4 regions of the Geodermatophilus sp. SYSU D00879 genome follow, and region 1 is predicted to be linked to each of the others. Evidence: riboswitches for the same ligand, from Rfam matches in the RefSeq annotation. Region 1 holds a riboswitch; each other region holds the start of a gene.
What was found. Region 1 has a riboswitch for cyclic di-AMP ahead of ACI79B_RS12690 (aggregation-promoting factor C-terminal-like domain-containing protein). Riboswitches for the same ligand answer to the same signal wherever they lie in the genome.
Positions count from the first base shown of each region.

Region 2: linked by a shared signal. The riboswitch ahead of ACI79B_RS22015 (transglycosylase family protein) and the one ahead of ACI79B_RS12690 (aggregation-promoting factor C-terminal-like domain-containing protein) in region 1 are both predicted to bind cyclic di-AMP.
Region 3: linked by a shared signal. The riboswitch ahead of ACI79B_RS19895 (hypothetical protein) and the one ahead of ACI79B_RS12690 (aggregation-promoting factor C-terminal-like domain-containing protein) in region 1 are both predicted to bind cyclic di-AMP.
Region 4: linked by a shared signal. The riboswitch ahead of ACI79B_RS09800 (transglycosylase family protein) and the one ahead of ACI79B_RS12690 (aggregation-promoting factor C-terminal-like domain-containing protein) in region 1 are both predicted to bind cyclic di-AMP.

Region 1 covers NZ_JBJGZF010000008.1:119,844-123,039, reverse strand. Annotated here, with positions in the region: gene ACI79B_RS12700 (LLM class flavin-dependent oxidoreductase) at 1-90, opposite strand, end outside; gene ACI79B_RS12695 (hypothetical protein) at 348-1,247, shown strand; cyclic di-AMP (ydaO/yuaA leader) riboswitch at 1,399-1,559, shown strand; gene ACI79B_RS12690 (aggregation-promoting factor C-terminal-like domain-containing protein) at 1,838-2,746, shown strand; gene ACI79B_RS12685 (class I SAM-dependent methyltransferase) at 2,754-3,196, shown strand, end outside.
Region 2 covers NZ_JBJGZF010000027.1:5,793-8,988, reverse strand. Annotated here, with positions in the region: gene ACI79B_RS22020 (isochorismate synthase) at 1-542, shown strand, start outside; gene ACI79B_RS22015 (transglycosylase family protein) at 641-1,831, opposite strand; cyclic di-AMP (ydaO/yuaA leader) riboswitch at 1,836-2,005, opposite strand; gene menD (2-succinyl-5-enolpyruvyl-6-hydroxy-3-cyclohexene-1-carboxylic-acid synthase) at 2,716-3,196, opposite strand, start outside.
Region 3 covers NZ_JBJGZF010000019.1:44,170-47,365, reverse strand. Annotated here, with positions in the region: RNA gene rnpB (RNase P RNA component class A) at 94-517, opposite strand; cyclic di-AMP (ydaO/yuaA leader) riboswitch at 643-803, shown strand; gene ACI79B_RS19895 (hypothetical protein) at 1,067-1,636, shown strand; gene ACI79B_RS19890 (DoxX family protein) at 1,900-2,259, opposite strand; gene ACI79B_RS19885 (sulfite exporter TauE/SafE family protein) at 2,284-3,036, shown strand; gene nadA (quinolinate synthase NadA) at 3,040-3,196, opposite strand, start outside.
Region 4 covers NZ_JBJGZF010000005.1:245,773-248,968, forward strand. Annotated here, with positions in the region: gene treZ (malto-oligosyltrehalose trehalohydrolase) at 1-995, opposite strand, end outside; gene ACI79B_RS09800 (transglycosylase family protein) at 1,106-1,723, opposite strand; cyclic di-AMP (ydaO/yuaA leader) riboswitch at 1,727-1,861, opposite strand; gene treY (malto-oligosyltrehalose synthase) at 2,109-3,196, opposite strand, start outside.

The sequences.
Region 1 (3,196 bases):
CCGCTCCGCCTCGCTCGGCGTCCGCCCCGTCGTCGGGTCGGTCGTGACGTCGCTGACCGTGAAGACCCCGAACTGCATCTCGTGCTCCATGTGGTTGAGAGTGCAACTACTGTACCCGGCCCAACGACCCGCCTCCGCCGGGCATTCCCCGCGGGGGCCGTGACCGTACTGAGACCTCTCGACCGCGCACAGTGACCAGCCCGGCACGTCCGGGCGCGACCGGTCCGCACGTCCCGCGCGCGCCCGTGTCGGCCCGTTCGGCCGCACCCGGCGGGTGGAACTCTGTGATCACCCACGCCGGCGTGCCGGTGGGGGACCGGATCGGAGCGCACCGAGGGGGAACCGGGATGTCGCTGCGGGGACAGGGAGCTGCTCCGGACAGGGCCGGGGACGGCCCCGCCGAGCCGCCTCCGGGACGCGGGCTCGACGGCCTGCTGGGCACCGGACCGGTGTTCACCGGGGCGGTGCGCGGCTACGACCGCCTGCAGGTCGACGACTACGTCGCCTGGGCGGAGACGGAGTTGCTGGTCCTGCGCCGGGAGAACGAGCACCTGCTCAGCCGCTACGCCGCCGCGTCGGCCGAGCTGCAGAACGCCCGCCGCCGGCTGGCCCAGCTGGTCCGCGAGCGGCAGAGCCTGCCCGGCCCCGAGGACGCCGCGGCGATGATGCGCCGGGCCGAGGAGGCGGCCGCCGCGCTGACCGCCGCCGCCGAGGAGGAGGCCGGGCGGATCCGCGCCGAGGCGCTCACCGAGGCGCAGGCCCGGCTGTCCGGGGTGGCCGAGATGCGCGAGGCGGTGCTCGCCGCCCGCGAGCAGACCCGCAGCGAGGCCGCCGCGATCCTGGAGGCCGCGCGCCGCGAGGCCGCCCGGCTGGAGGAGGGGGCCGCCGCCGAGCGCGCGCGGCGGGACCGCGAGGCCGCCGAGGCGCGGGCACGGGCCGACGCCGAGGCGCTCGAGCGCCGGTCCGCCGTCGAGGCCGAGCTCGAGCCGCTGCGCGACGAGCGCGACCGGGCGCGCGACTGGCTGCGCCTGCTGACCGGGCAGCTGGACGAGGCGCTCGCCGTCGTCACCGGGGTCGTGCCCGACGACGTCCACGCCCTCGGCGACAAGCGGGGGCTGCCCCGCCTCGGGGAGGACCCGGCGCCCGAGCCCCGCGCGGGGGCGCGGCCGGCGCCGTCCGCCACGGACGTGTCCGACGTGACACCTCTGCACGGGCCCGGCCGGCCCGAGGTGGCCGCGGCCTCCTGACCAGCGGCGACGCGGAGGGGCGTTCCGGTACGGGACAGTCCGTACCACGCGTCACGGCCGCACCTCCGGCCACGACCGTTGTCACGAACCGGTAACGACCGTACGGTGGCTTGCGTCCGGCAGGTCGTCAGGTCCCCGTCCCGGGGAGCCCGGCCGGACGCCGCCGAGTCGTGTCCGCACCCGTGGACGCGAGCCGGGGACCCACCGCAGTACTGGGGTGAATCGCGCCCGCCGAGCTCCGGCCCGGCACGCGTAGGGCTCCTTCCCGCCCGAACCCGTCAGCTAACTCGGTAGGCGGCTCACGGAAGAAACGGAGAGTCTCCGCATGCCCCGCCTCCGGGCCGAAGCGGCCCGCAGGTGCAGCTGCCCGCGCGCACACCGCGCCCCCGCGTCCGCCTGACGCCGGCCGCCCCTGCCCTGCCGCTCCCTGCGACGACGTCGCCGGGGACCCCGTAACGCCACACCCCCCAGACCCGCGCCGCACCCGCACGCCCGAGGTCCGCCTCCGGGCCGCTGCCGCGCGCACTCTCCCTCGGAGCCCTCACCCCCTCATGTCCCGCCACGTCCAGAACACGCCTGCCGACGCCCCCGTGACCGTCGAGCTCGCCACTCCCGACGCCATCGACGCCACCGCCGACACCGCCACCCGCGAGCTGCCCGCGCTCGCGGACGCCGCCGAGCCGGCCGCCGAGGCCCCCGCCCGCCGGCGCCTGTTCCGCCGCGGCAGCCCGCCGCTGGGCCCGCGCCGCCCGGCCCTCCTGCTCGGCGCCGCCGCGGCCGGCGCGCTGATCGTGGGCGTCGTCTCCACCAGCGGCCCCGCTGCCTCCGCCGGCACCGACACCGCCGGCACCACCGGCACCGCGGTCAGCGTCGCCGACGAGCTGGGCATCCCGCAGCAGCAGGCGGCCGCGCAGGCCGCGACCGGCCCCGACCTGACGACGCTGGCCGACGTCGCCGCCTCGCGCGCCGAGCGCAGCGCGCAGGAGGCCGGTGTCGCCCAGGCGCAGCTCGCCGCCGAGCAGGCGGAGCGCGACCGCCAGGCCGCCGAGGCCGAGGCCGCCCGCGTCGCCGCCGAGCAGGAGGCCGCCCGCGTCGCCGCGGAGCAGGAGGCCGCTCGCCAGGCCGCCGAGGCGCAGGCCGCCGCCGAGGCCGCCGCCGCGCAGCAGGCCGCCGAGGAGCAGGCCGCCGAGGAGGCCGCGCCGGCCGCGCCGTCCGGCTCCTTCAAGGACTACGCGCTGAGCAAGGTCGGCAGCGGCGAGCAGTTCTCCTGCCTGGAGAAGCTGTGGGGCAAGGAGAGCGGCTGGAACCCCAACGCGCAGAACCCCACCAGCACCGCCTACGGCATCCCGCAGTTCCTGGACTCCACCTGGGCCAGCACCGGGATCGCCAAGACCTCCGACGGCTACCGCCAGATCGACGCCGGCCTCATCTACATCGAGCAGCGCTACGGCACGCCGTGCGACGCCTGGGCGCACTCGCAGGCCACCGGCTGGTACTGATCCCCAGGTGATCCAGCGAGGGCCGGCCACCCGGGTGGTGCCCGCGGGGTTCGTCCGCGCGCACACCCAGGTGCGCCGGCCCTCGCTCGTCCCCGAGGTGCGGCTGCACGTCGCCGACGACGTCGTCGCCCTGTGGGAGGCGATGGAGACCGCGGCCGGCGGGGCGGGGGAGGAGCCGCCGTTCTGGGCGGCCGCCTGGCCCGGCGGGCAGGCACTGGCCCGCCACCTGCTCGACGCCCCCGCCACCGTCGCCGGCCGCACGGTGCTCGACCTCGGGTCGGGCAGCGGCCTGGTCGCGGTGGCCGCCGTCCTCGCCGGCGCCCGCCGGGTGCTGGCCAGCGACGTGGATCCCTTCTCCCGGACGGCGGTCGGTGTCAACGCCGGCCTCAACGGCGTGACCGGCATCAGCGTCACCGGCGACGTCCTCGACCGCGAGCCGCCGGCCGTCGA
Region 2 (3,196 bases), on a different contig from region 1:
GCGGCGCGGGCGCCGAGGACGAGCGGCTCGCGGCGGGCCTCGTGGCCAGCGCCAAGGACCGCGCCGAGCACGCCCTCGCCGTCGACTCGCTCGTCCGCGCGCTCGACCCGTTCTGCACCGCGCTGTCGGTGCCGGAGCAACCCTCGCTGCTGACGCTGCCCAACGTGCGGCACCTGGCCACCGACGTCGTCGGCACCCAGCGCCGCTCGGGCGCCCGCGGCCGGGCCGGGCTGCTGGAGCTGGTCGACGCCGTGCACCCGACCGCCGCCGTCTGCGGCACCCCGCCCGAGGCCGCCGCCGCGGTCATCGCCGAGCTGGAGGGCATGGGCCGCGGGCGCTACGCCGGGCCGGTGGGCTGGCTCGACGCCCGCGGGGACGGCGAGTTCGGGCTGGCCCTGCGCTGCGCGCAGCTGGTCGACGACGACCCGCGCTCGGCCCGGCTGTTCGCCGGCTGCGGCATCGTCGCCGCCTCCGACCCGACGGCCGAGCTCGCCGAGACGCAGTCGAAGTTCGCCGCCTTCCAGGCCGCGCTGGAGGGCTGAGACGCCCGGTCCCGGCCGGCGCCGTCGTCGCCCTCCCCCGGAGACGGCGAGGGCCCCGGCCGCTGCGCGGTCGGGGCCCTCGTCGGGTGTGCGGGAGGTCAGCCCACGTAGTTCACGTGCACGTGGTCCATGTGGTTCGCGGTCGCGCCGCCGCGGTCCTCCATCGCCTTCCAGGCACCGTCGGGCGAGGTCAGGATGCGCTGCTGCCAGATGACGTACTCGACGCCCAGCTCGTCCCAGTGGTCCACGTGGTACTGGGCGATCGCGTCGCCGAGGGCGGCGTCGGACATGACCATGTAGTCCAGCGCCTTGCCGGAGGGGTGGCCGTCCGGGTCGACCGCGCTCGCCCGCGTGCCGCCGAGGGTGATGTCCGCGGCGCCCGGGACGTTGCTGACGACGGCGTTCGCCGCCGCCTGCACGGCCTCGTGGATCGCGCCGGCGGTGTTCGTGATCTCGGCGACGACCGAGGCCTGCGCGACCTGCGGGGCGGCCTCGGCGATCGGCGGGGTGGCGGCGGGCGCCGCCTCACCGGCGGCGACCGGGGCCGGAGCGGCCTCGGCGACCGGGGCGGGAGCGGCCTCGGCGGCGGGGGCCGGAGCGGCGGCGGGGGCCGGGGCGGCCTCGGCCGGGGCGGTCGAGCCGCTGAGCGCCAGCACCTGACCGGGGAAGATCAGGTTCGGGTTGGCACCGATGACGTCGACGTTGCGCTCGTAGAGCTCCCGCCAGCGCTGGCCGTGGGCGGCGGCGATCTTGGCCACCGTGTCCCGCCAGCGGACGGTGTACTCCTCGGTGGCGACCTCGGCCTGCTCGGCCGGGGCGGCCTGCTCGGCGGCCGGCTGCTCGGCCGGGGCGGCCGGGGCCTCGGCGGCAGGGGCGGCCTGCTCGACGGGAGCGGCCGGCGCCTCGGCGGCGGCCTCGGTGGTGCCGTCGGTCAGGTACCTGCCGCAGCTCGGCCAGGCGCCGACGCCCTGGCCGGCCAGGACCGCCTCGGCGATCTGGACCTGCTGGGCCGGGGTGGCGAGGTCGGCACGCGGGGCCAGGTCGGTGCCCCCGAAGGCGGCCCAGGTGGACTGGCTGAACTGCAGGCCGCCGTAGTAGCCGTTGCCGGTGTTGATGCTCCAGTTGCCACTGGACTCGCACTGGGCGACGCCGGTCCAGTCGTGGGTGGTGGAGGCGGACGCCGGCGAGCTCAGGACGCCCAGACCGACGGCGGCGGCGCCGGCGGCGACAGGGGCCTTGGCGATGACCTTCTTGGTGCGGACGTAGCGGGGTGCGCGGTGCTTGGGCATGGTGATGATCTCCCGATCACCGCCGGCGAGGTGAGCTGTCGGGTTCGGGCGATCGGTGCCCGGCCGCGGTCCGCGGCTTCACCCCGAGGCGCGCTCCGACAGACCCCCGTAGGTCGTCGCGCGCCGGAAGAGTGGGTCCCCCACCCCTGCCCTGGGAGTTGACGTGGGCGACCGGTGGGCAGGGTTTGGCGGACCGGCGCCGCGCTCTGTGTTCGCTGAGCGCAGCCAAAACGTTACGTGTCGTCATGTCGACTGTCGTCGTGACGGCGGTCACAGCACGGTTCGGCTGGGGCCCGTGGGGTATGGGGTGACGTCGGCGTGACCCCCCGCGCGGGTAACGGAACGCGCTGCTCGCCGCACGCGATCCGGCCCTGCCGTGGTCCTCCCGCCCCCGTCGCGGCCACCCCGCACCCCGTGACGAAGCCCACCGGCGACGGGCCCCGATCCGCGCCCGCACTCCCCGCCGCGAGGCGCCGTGGGGTGCCCGGACCTCCCTGGGGTCCCCCGCACGGACACGCGACTCGAGGTGATCGGCATCCCGGTCAGCGACGTCGACGTCGCCGAGGCCTCCTCCGTCGAGCAGGTCGGTTCCGGGCTCGACCACGACACCGGCCCGGCCCCGGGCATGCGTGTGGTGCAGATGACCCGCCGGGCTCCCCCTGCTCGGTGGTCATCGGCCAGGGCGTGCCGCCGGGCGAGCCGGGCTCGACCCGGGCCCGCAGCTCGTCGTCGAGGACGTCGACGCCGTCCGCCGGGCGTGGGGTCGACGTCACCGGGGTCCGGCAGCTGGCCCCCGAGGGCGCCCCGGCTCGCGGTTCGCGTTCTCCAGCGACCCCGACGGCAACGGCTGGTCGCTGCAGGAGGTCCGGCGCTCCTGAGGCCGGTCAGGCCAGCGCGCGGCCCGCGGCCTCCCGCAGGGCGACGGCGAGGTCGGCCTCCGCGCGCTGGTCGGTGCGGGCGACGACCACCCGCGGCCCGCCGCACGCCAGCGCGGCGGTGAGCTCCTCCGGCGTGGCCACCGCCGTCGCCGCCCAGCCCAGGGACGCCGCGACGGCGACCAGGTCCCGCCCGTGCGGCGTGCCGAACACCCGCCGGTAGTCGCGGGCGTACGCCGGCCGCCCCGGCTCCAGCTGGGCGAAGATCCCGCCGCCGTCGTTGTCGGGCACCACCACGGTGAGGTCCGGGCGCGGCTCGCCCTCGCCGGTGAGCAGCCCCTGCAGGTCGTGCAGGAACGTGAGGTCGCCCATGAGCGCCACCGCGGGCCCGCCGTGCGCCAGAGCGGCCCCGACGGCGGTGGACACCGTGCCGTCGATGCCGGCGACGCCGCGGTTGGCGAGCACGGCGACGTCGCCGCGCGGCACGGCG
Region 3 (3,196 bases), on a different contig from region 1:
CCGGCCGCTGCGACGACTCATCGGTCCCGTCCCGCCGGGAGGACGGGCCCGCCGCGCCACGGCCCGGAGGGCACCACGGCTCGGAGGGGACGACGGACGAGTCGGCCTGTACGCCGGGTTCTGTCCTCGGGCGCCTCGCGGCCTCCCGATGGGCGGTCATCCATCTAGGCCCGCCGTTGCCGGCGGGCTCGAGCGGTCCACCCGCAGGCTCGGGCGGGCAGCCCTCGAACGCCTGCGCAGGACGGCGTCCGGTCGCCCGTCCGCCGTCCCTTCTCGACCTTGCTCCGGGTGGGGTTTACCGAGCCGCACCGGTCACCCGGTGCGCTGGTGGTCTCTTACACCACCGTTTCACCCTCACCAGCGCTGTCTCCGGAGAGGCACTGCTGGCGGTCTGTTCTCTGTGGCACTGTCCCGCGGGTCACCCCGGGTCGCCGTTAGCGACCACCCTGCCCTGTGGAGCCCGGACGTTCCTCGGCGGCGAGGTCTCCCCCGCCGACGCGACCGCCCGGCCGACTCGTCCGTCGTGCCGACCAGTCTACGGATGCCCTCAGCGGAACTCCGGAGTCCGCGCTGCGGGCTCCGGCGGACCCTCCTACGGTGACTCCGTCCGGCCGGTCGTCACGTCCTCCATCGGGGGAGCCGAGCCGGGTGCCGCCGAGTCGCGGCCACCGCGGGTGGCCGTGAGCCGGGGACCCACCGCACCACCGGGGTGAGTCCCACCTCCCGAGCCACCGGGAGGGGGTAGGGCGCAGATCCCCGCCCGAACCCGTCAGCTGACCCGGTAGGCGGCCACGGGAGAACGGAGAACCACCACGGGTGCGTCGACGGCGCCTGCCTCGGCGTGCCCGCACCCCTGCGACGAGCGCCGCGCCCCGCCCACCTCCGCCGGTCGCCGCGCCCCCACGGACCCATTCCGGCCGTCCTGGCGTCGGCCTGCCCTCCAGCAGCCGCCCGCCGCCCTGCCGCGCGCCCGGGTCCGTCCCGCAGGTCCCTCCCTCACGCGCCGGGTGACCGCCGAGCCACGGACGGCGCCGCGCGAGAACCGACGTCAGGAGCTCTCCTCGTCATGCCCTCGAACAGCAAGCGCACGATCCGCCGCACCCTCACCGCCGGCGCCCTCGCCGTCGTCTTCGGCCTCTCGGGCCAGTCGGCGGCCCAGGCCCACGGGGACGGCCCCCGCCGCGACTGGTCGCACGGCTGGTCCCAGGACCGGGCCCCCGCTGCCTCCGCGGCTCCCGCGGCCGCACCGGCGGCCGCCCCCGCCGCTGCGGCGGTGTCCACGAACCTCAGCGGGAAGCCGACCCCCACCTCGACCTCCTACAGCGCCTGGGCGGCGCACGTCCGCCCGGTCGTCGCCGAGGTCGCGCAGCGGTTCGGGGTGTCCACGGTGCTCACCCGGCCCGGGCACTCCCCCACCCAGCAGCTCGCCGCGGACTTCATGGTCTACGCCGACTCCGCCAAGGGGAACGCCGTCGCGCAGTACGTCCTGGACAACGCCGCGCGCTTCAACGTCGACTACGTCATCTGGAAGCAGCGGATCTTCGTCATCGGGAGCTCCGGCTGGCGGGCGATGGCCGACCGCGGGTCCCCCACCGCCAACCACATGGACCACGTCCACGTGAGCTTCAACCCCTGACCGGCCCGGACGCGGCCCCGGGAACCGCCCGGGGCCGCGTCCCCGTCAGCCGGCGTACAGCACGAAGCCGCTCACCCGCCGGCCGTCGACGACCGGGGTCACCATGTCGACCTGTCGCCGTGCCTGCTCCTCGACCGGCTCGGCCGACAGCGCCTCCAGGTAGCGGCGGTGCTCGGCCGGCGAGGTCGCCCGTCGGGGTGGCCGAGGAACTGCCGCGGCGGCGGAGGTCGGCGTGTCGGTGGTCGACCCGAGGTCGGGGACGCTCAGCGCCCCCGGGCCACCCGCAGCGCCGCGGCGATCATCGGCGCCTGCAGCGGCAGCCGGACCACCGCCGCGGCCAGCAGCGCCGGCCGCCTGCGCGCCACCCGGAAGTGGTGCAGGTGGGCCGGCACGAACGACGCCAGCAGCGCGGCCGCGGCCCACCCGCCGGCCCGGCGGCTCGCCGGCGCGGCCAGCAGTGCGGCGGTACCGATCTCCGCGACCCCGCTGCCGAGCACCCAGCCGCGGGCGTCGCCGAGCTCGGGCGGCACCAGCTCCTCGAAGGTCCGCGGCCGCACCAGGTGCAGCACGCCGGAGCCGCCGAGGGCGGCGGCCAGCCAGGTCGCCGGGGCGGGGAGTCGCATGGACCGACCGTAGGCTGGCACCCCGTGACGGCCGCCGACCTCCTGATCGCGGCCGCGGTGGCCCTGGGCGCGGGAGCGGTCAACTCGATCGCCGGCGGCGGGTCGCTGATCCTCTTCCCCACCCTGGTGGGGCTGGGCCTGGGCACCGTGGCGGCCAACGTCACCAACTCGGTGGCGCAGTGGCCCGGCTACCTCGGCGGCATGGTCGGGTTCCGTCGCGAGTACGCCGGCCAGCGCGGCCGGCTGGTGCGCCTCGGCGCGGTCTCGGCGCTCGGCGGGGTCGCCGGCAGCGTGCTGCTGTTGACCACGCCGAGCGAGGCCTTCGACGTCGTCGTGCCGGTGCTCGTGCTGCTGGCCAGCCTGCTGCTCGCGGTGCAGCCGCTGCTCACCCGCCGGCTGCGCGACCGCGACGACGGCGCCGTCCGCGACCCGTGGTGGCTCTACCTCGCGCTGTTCCTCGCCACCGTCTACGGCGGCTACTTCGGCGGCGCGCTCGGCGTCATCCTCGTCGGGGTGCTCGGGACGGCGCTGCACCGGCTGCCGCTGGCCAACGCGCTGAAGTCCGCGCTCTCCGCGGTGACGGCGACGGTCACCCTGGTCGTGTTCGGCGTCTTCGGGCCGGTCGCCTGGCAGGTGGTCGCCGTCGCGGCGCCGGCCAGCCTGGTCGGCGGGTTCCTCGGCGCCCGGGTGGCCAGCCGCATCCCCGCGACGCCGCTGCGGGTGCTGATCGTCGTCTTCGGCGTCGCGGTGTCGGTCTACCTCTTCACCAGGATCTGACGCTCACTCCCCGCCGCGGCCGGGCTCGCCGATGGCGACCATCGCCTCGACGGCGCGGCGGGCGCGGGCGGCGGTCTCCGGGTCGACGTCGACGGCGCCCTCGCCGGTCCGCAGCGTGTGCAGCAGCTTGGCCGGGGTGATCATCTTCATGTAGCGGCAG
Region 4 (3,196 bases), on a different contig from region 1:
GCGAAGTCGCCGTAGTAGCCCTGCCCCTCGCCGGTGAGCGTCGCGTGCAGCGCGTGGTGGAAGTCGTCGCTCCACTGGGCGTGGATGCCGGTGCCGCCGGCCACCCGCGGGGTGACCATCCGGGGGTCGTTCAGGTCGCTCTCGGCGATGAGCGTGAGCGGCCGGCCGACCGCGACCGAGAGCCGGTCGACCTCCTGCGCCATCTCCTCGAGCACGTGGGTGGCGCGCTCGTCGACCAGCGCGTGCACGGCGTCCAGCCGCAGCCCGTCGACGTGCATGTCGCGCAGCCACATCAGGGCGTTGTCCAGGACGTAGCGGCGGACCTCGTCGGAGTCCGGCCCGGACAGGTTGACCGACTCGCCCCAGGTGTTCGCGCCGCCCTCCGAGAAGATCGGCATGAACAGCGGCAGGTAGTTCCCCGACGGGCCGAGGTGGTTGTAGACGACGTCCTGGATGACGCCGATCCCGCGCTGGTGGCAGGCGTCGACGAACCGCTGGTAGGCCGCGGGGCCGCCGTAGCTCTCCTGCACCGTGTACCAGAGGACGCCGTCGTAGCCCCAGTTGTGCGTGCCGTCGAAGCCGTTGACGGGCAGCAGCTCGACGAAGTCGACGCCGAGGTCGGCGAGGTGGCCCAGCCGGTCGATGGCCGAGTCGAGGGTGCCCTCGGGGGTGAACGTGCCGACGTGCAGCTCGTAGACGACGCCGCCGGCCAGCGGGCGCCCGGTCCAGGCGCTGTCGCCCCACGCGTACGCCGACGGGTCGAACCGACGGGACAGCCCGTGCACGCCGTCGGGCTGGCGGCGCGAGCGCGGGTCGGGACGCGGGGTGTCGTCGTCGCCGAGCAGGTAGCCGTAGTCGGACTCCGGGCCGGCCTCGGCCTCGGCCCGCCACCAGCCGTCGTCGTCGCGGCGCATGTCGTGCACCGTGCCGTCGACCTGCAGGCGCACGCGCTCGGGCACGGGCGCCCAGACGGCGAACTCGACGGGTGCGGACATGCGGGGGCCTCCCAGCGGTAGTGCGGCTGACCGGTCCCTCTTGCCCGCTGCGGGCGCGGTCAACCGCGAGCGGCGGCCGGGGGAGCGGGTCCCCCGGTCGCCGCCACAGGTCACGGCAGCTGCAGCTCCTGCCCGACGTAGATATTGTTCGGGTCGCTGACCGTGCCGCTGTTGGCCGACCAGAGGGCCTTCCAGCCGCCCTTGACGCCCTGGGCTCGGGCGATCTTGCCCAGCGTGTCGCCGGACCGGACGGTGTACGAGCCGCCGGAGGCACCGGCGGCGGACTCCCCGGCCCGGGCGGCCGGGGCGGGCTCGGCCGGGGCGGGCTCGGCCGGGGCGGGCGCGGCCGGGGCGGGCGCGGCGGCCGGCGAGCCGGCCTCCGGGGCGTCCGGGTTCAGGCCCTTGCCGCAGGTGGGCCAGGCACCCGGGCCCTGGACGTCGAGCGTGCGCTCGGCGACGGCGATCTGCTGCGCCTTGGTGGCCAGGTCGGCGCGGGCGGCGTACTCGGTGCCGCCGAAGGCCGCCCAGGTGGACTGGCTGAACTGCAGGCCGCCGTAGTAGCCGTTGCCGGTGTTGATGCTCCAGTTGCCGCTGGACTCGCACTGGGCGACGGCGTCCCAGTCGTTGGGGGCGGCGGCCGAGGCCGGGCCGGCGGCGACGCCGATCGCGGCCGCGGCCACGCCGGTCGTCACGAGGGCACGGCGGAGCAGGGACGTGGACGTGCGCATGCGGGATCTCCGATCCGCCGCCTGCGAGGTGAGCTGTCGGGTTCGGAGCGATCGGTGCCCCGGCCGCGCAGAGCGCGGCTTCACCCCGAGGCGCTGCGTCCGGTCCCCCCGTGACCGCGGTGCAGGCGCCGAAGTGGGTCCCCCACCCCCGTCCTGGCTGTGCAGGAGGAACGGAGCCCGGCGGACGGGGTTCGGCGGACCGGCTCCGGCACGCGGCTGTCATTGGCCCGCGTGCGGGGCAAAGGTAACGGCCGCATCACGAGACGGCACACCCGCCCCACCCGTCACGGCGTGTCGCCCGGCGTCCCCGCGGCGGCCCGCGCCCGGCGGCCGGGGGGAGTCGCAGGTCACGGTGGCGCCGGCCGGCGCCGCCGTGACCTGCGTCTCATTCTCGGACGAGCAGGGCCACCGGCAGCCGGGCCAGCAGCTCGCCGACGGGCGCGCCGCCGGCGTCGGAGACGACCCGCGTGCCGGTGAGCACGTCGCGCCAGGCGCCGGTCGGCAGCGCCAGCGCGGTGTCGCCCCAGCCGCCGGCGGCCAGCGCGACCGGCAGCCGGGTCGCCACGGTCACCGCGCCGCCCTGCTCTCCGGACCCACGGTCGAAGGCGACGACGTGCTGCGCGGCGGACCCGGTGGCGGCCACCGGGGTGTAGCCGGTGAACAGCCCGGGGTCGTCCCGCCGCAGCCGCAGCGCCCGCGAGACGACGAGCAGCTTGGCCGCGCCGGTCTCGTCGACCTCGGGCACCTCCCCGCCGTCGAGCCGGGCCAGCAGCGCGCGCCGTTCGTCGTAGTCGACCGGGCGGCGGTTGTCGGGGTCGACGAGCGAGTGGTCCCACAGCTCGGTGCCCTGGTAGACGTCCGGGACGCCGGGCATCGTCAGCTGCAGCAGCTTCTGCGCCAGCCCGTTGGACCGGCCGGCCGGGGCGATCCGCGCGACGAACGCCTCGATCTCGCGGTTCGTCGCCTCGTCGTCGAAGGCGGCGTCGACCATCGCGTGCAGCTGCGCCTCGAACGCCTCGTCGACGTCGGTCCACGTCGTCGACCGCCCGGCCTCGCGGGCGGCCTTCTCGGCGTAGGCGTGCGCCCGCTCGCGGGACAGCGGCCAGGCGCCGACCAGGTTCTGCCACACCAGGTGCGCCAGCGGCCGGTCGGGCAGCGGGTGGCGGGACAGCCAGCCGCGGACCAGGTCCGCCCACTCGGTCGGCACCTCGGCGAGGACGGCCAGGCGGGCCCGGGTGTCCTCGCTGCGCTTGGTGTCGTGCGTGGTGAGCGTCGTCATCGACTCCGGCTTGCGCTCCAGCCGCCGCGCCTGCGCCTCGTGGAACTCCTCCGGGGTGCTGCCGAAGCGCGCCGGGTCGCCGCCGACCTCGTTGAGCACCACGAACCGGGCCCAGCGGTAGTAGGCGCTGTCCTCGACGCCCTTGGCCATCACCGGGCCGCTGGTCTGCTCGAACCGGGTGGCCGCCTCGGTGC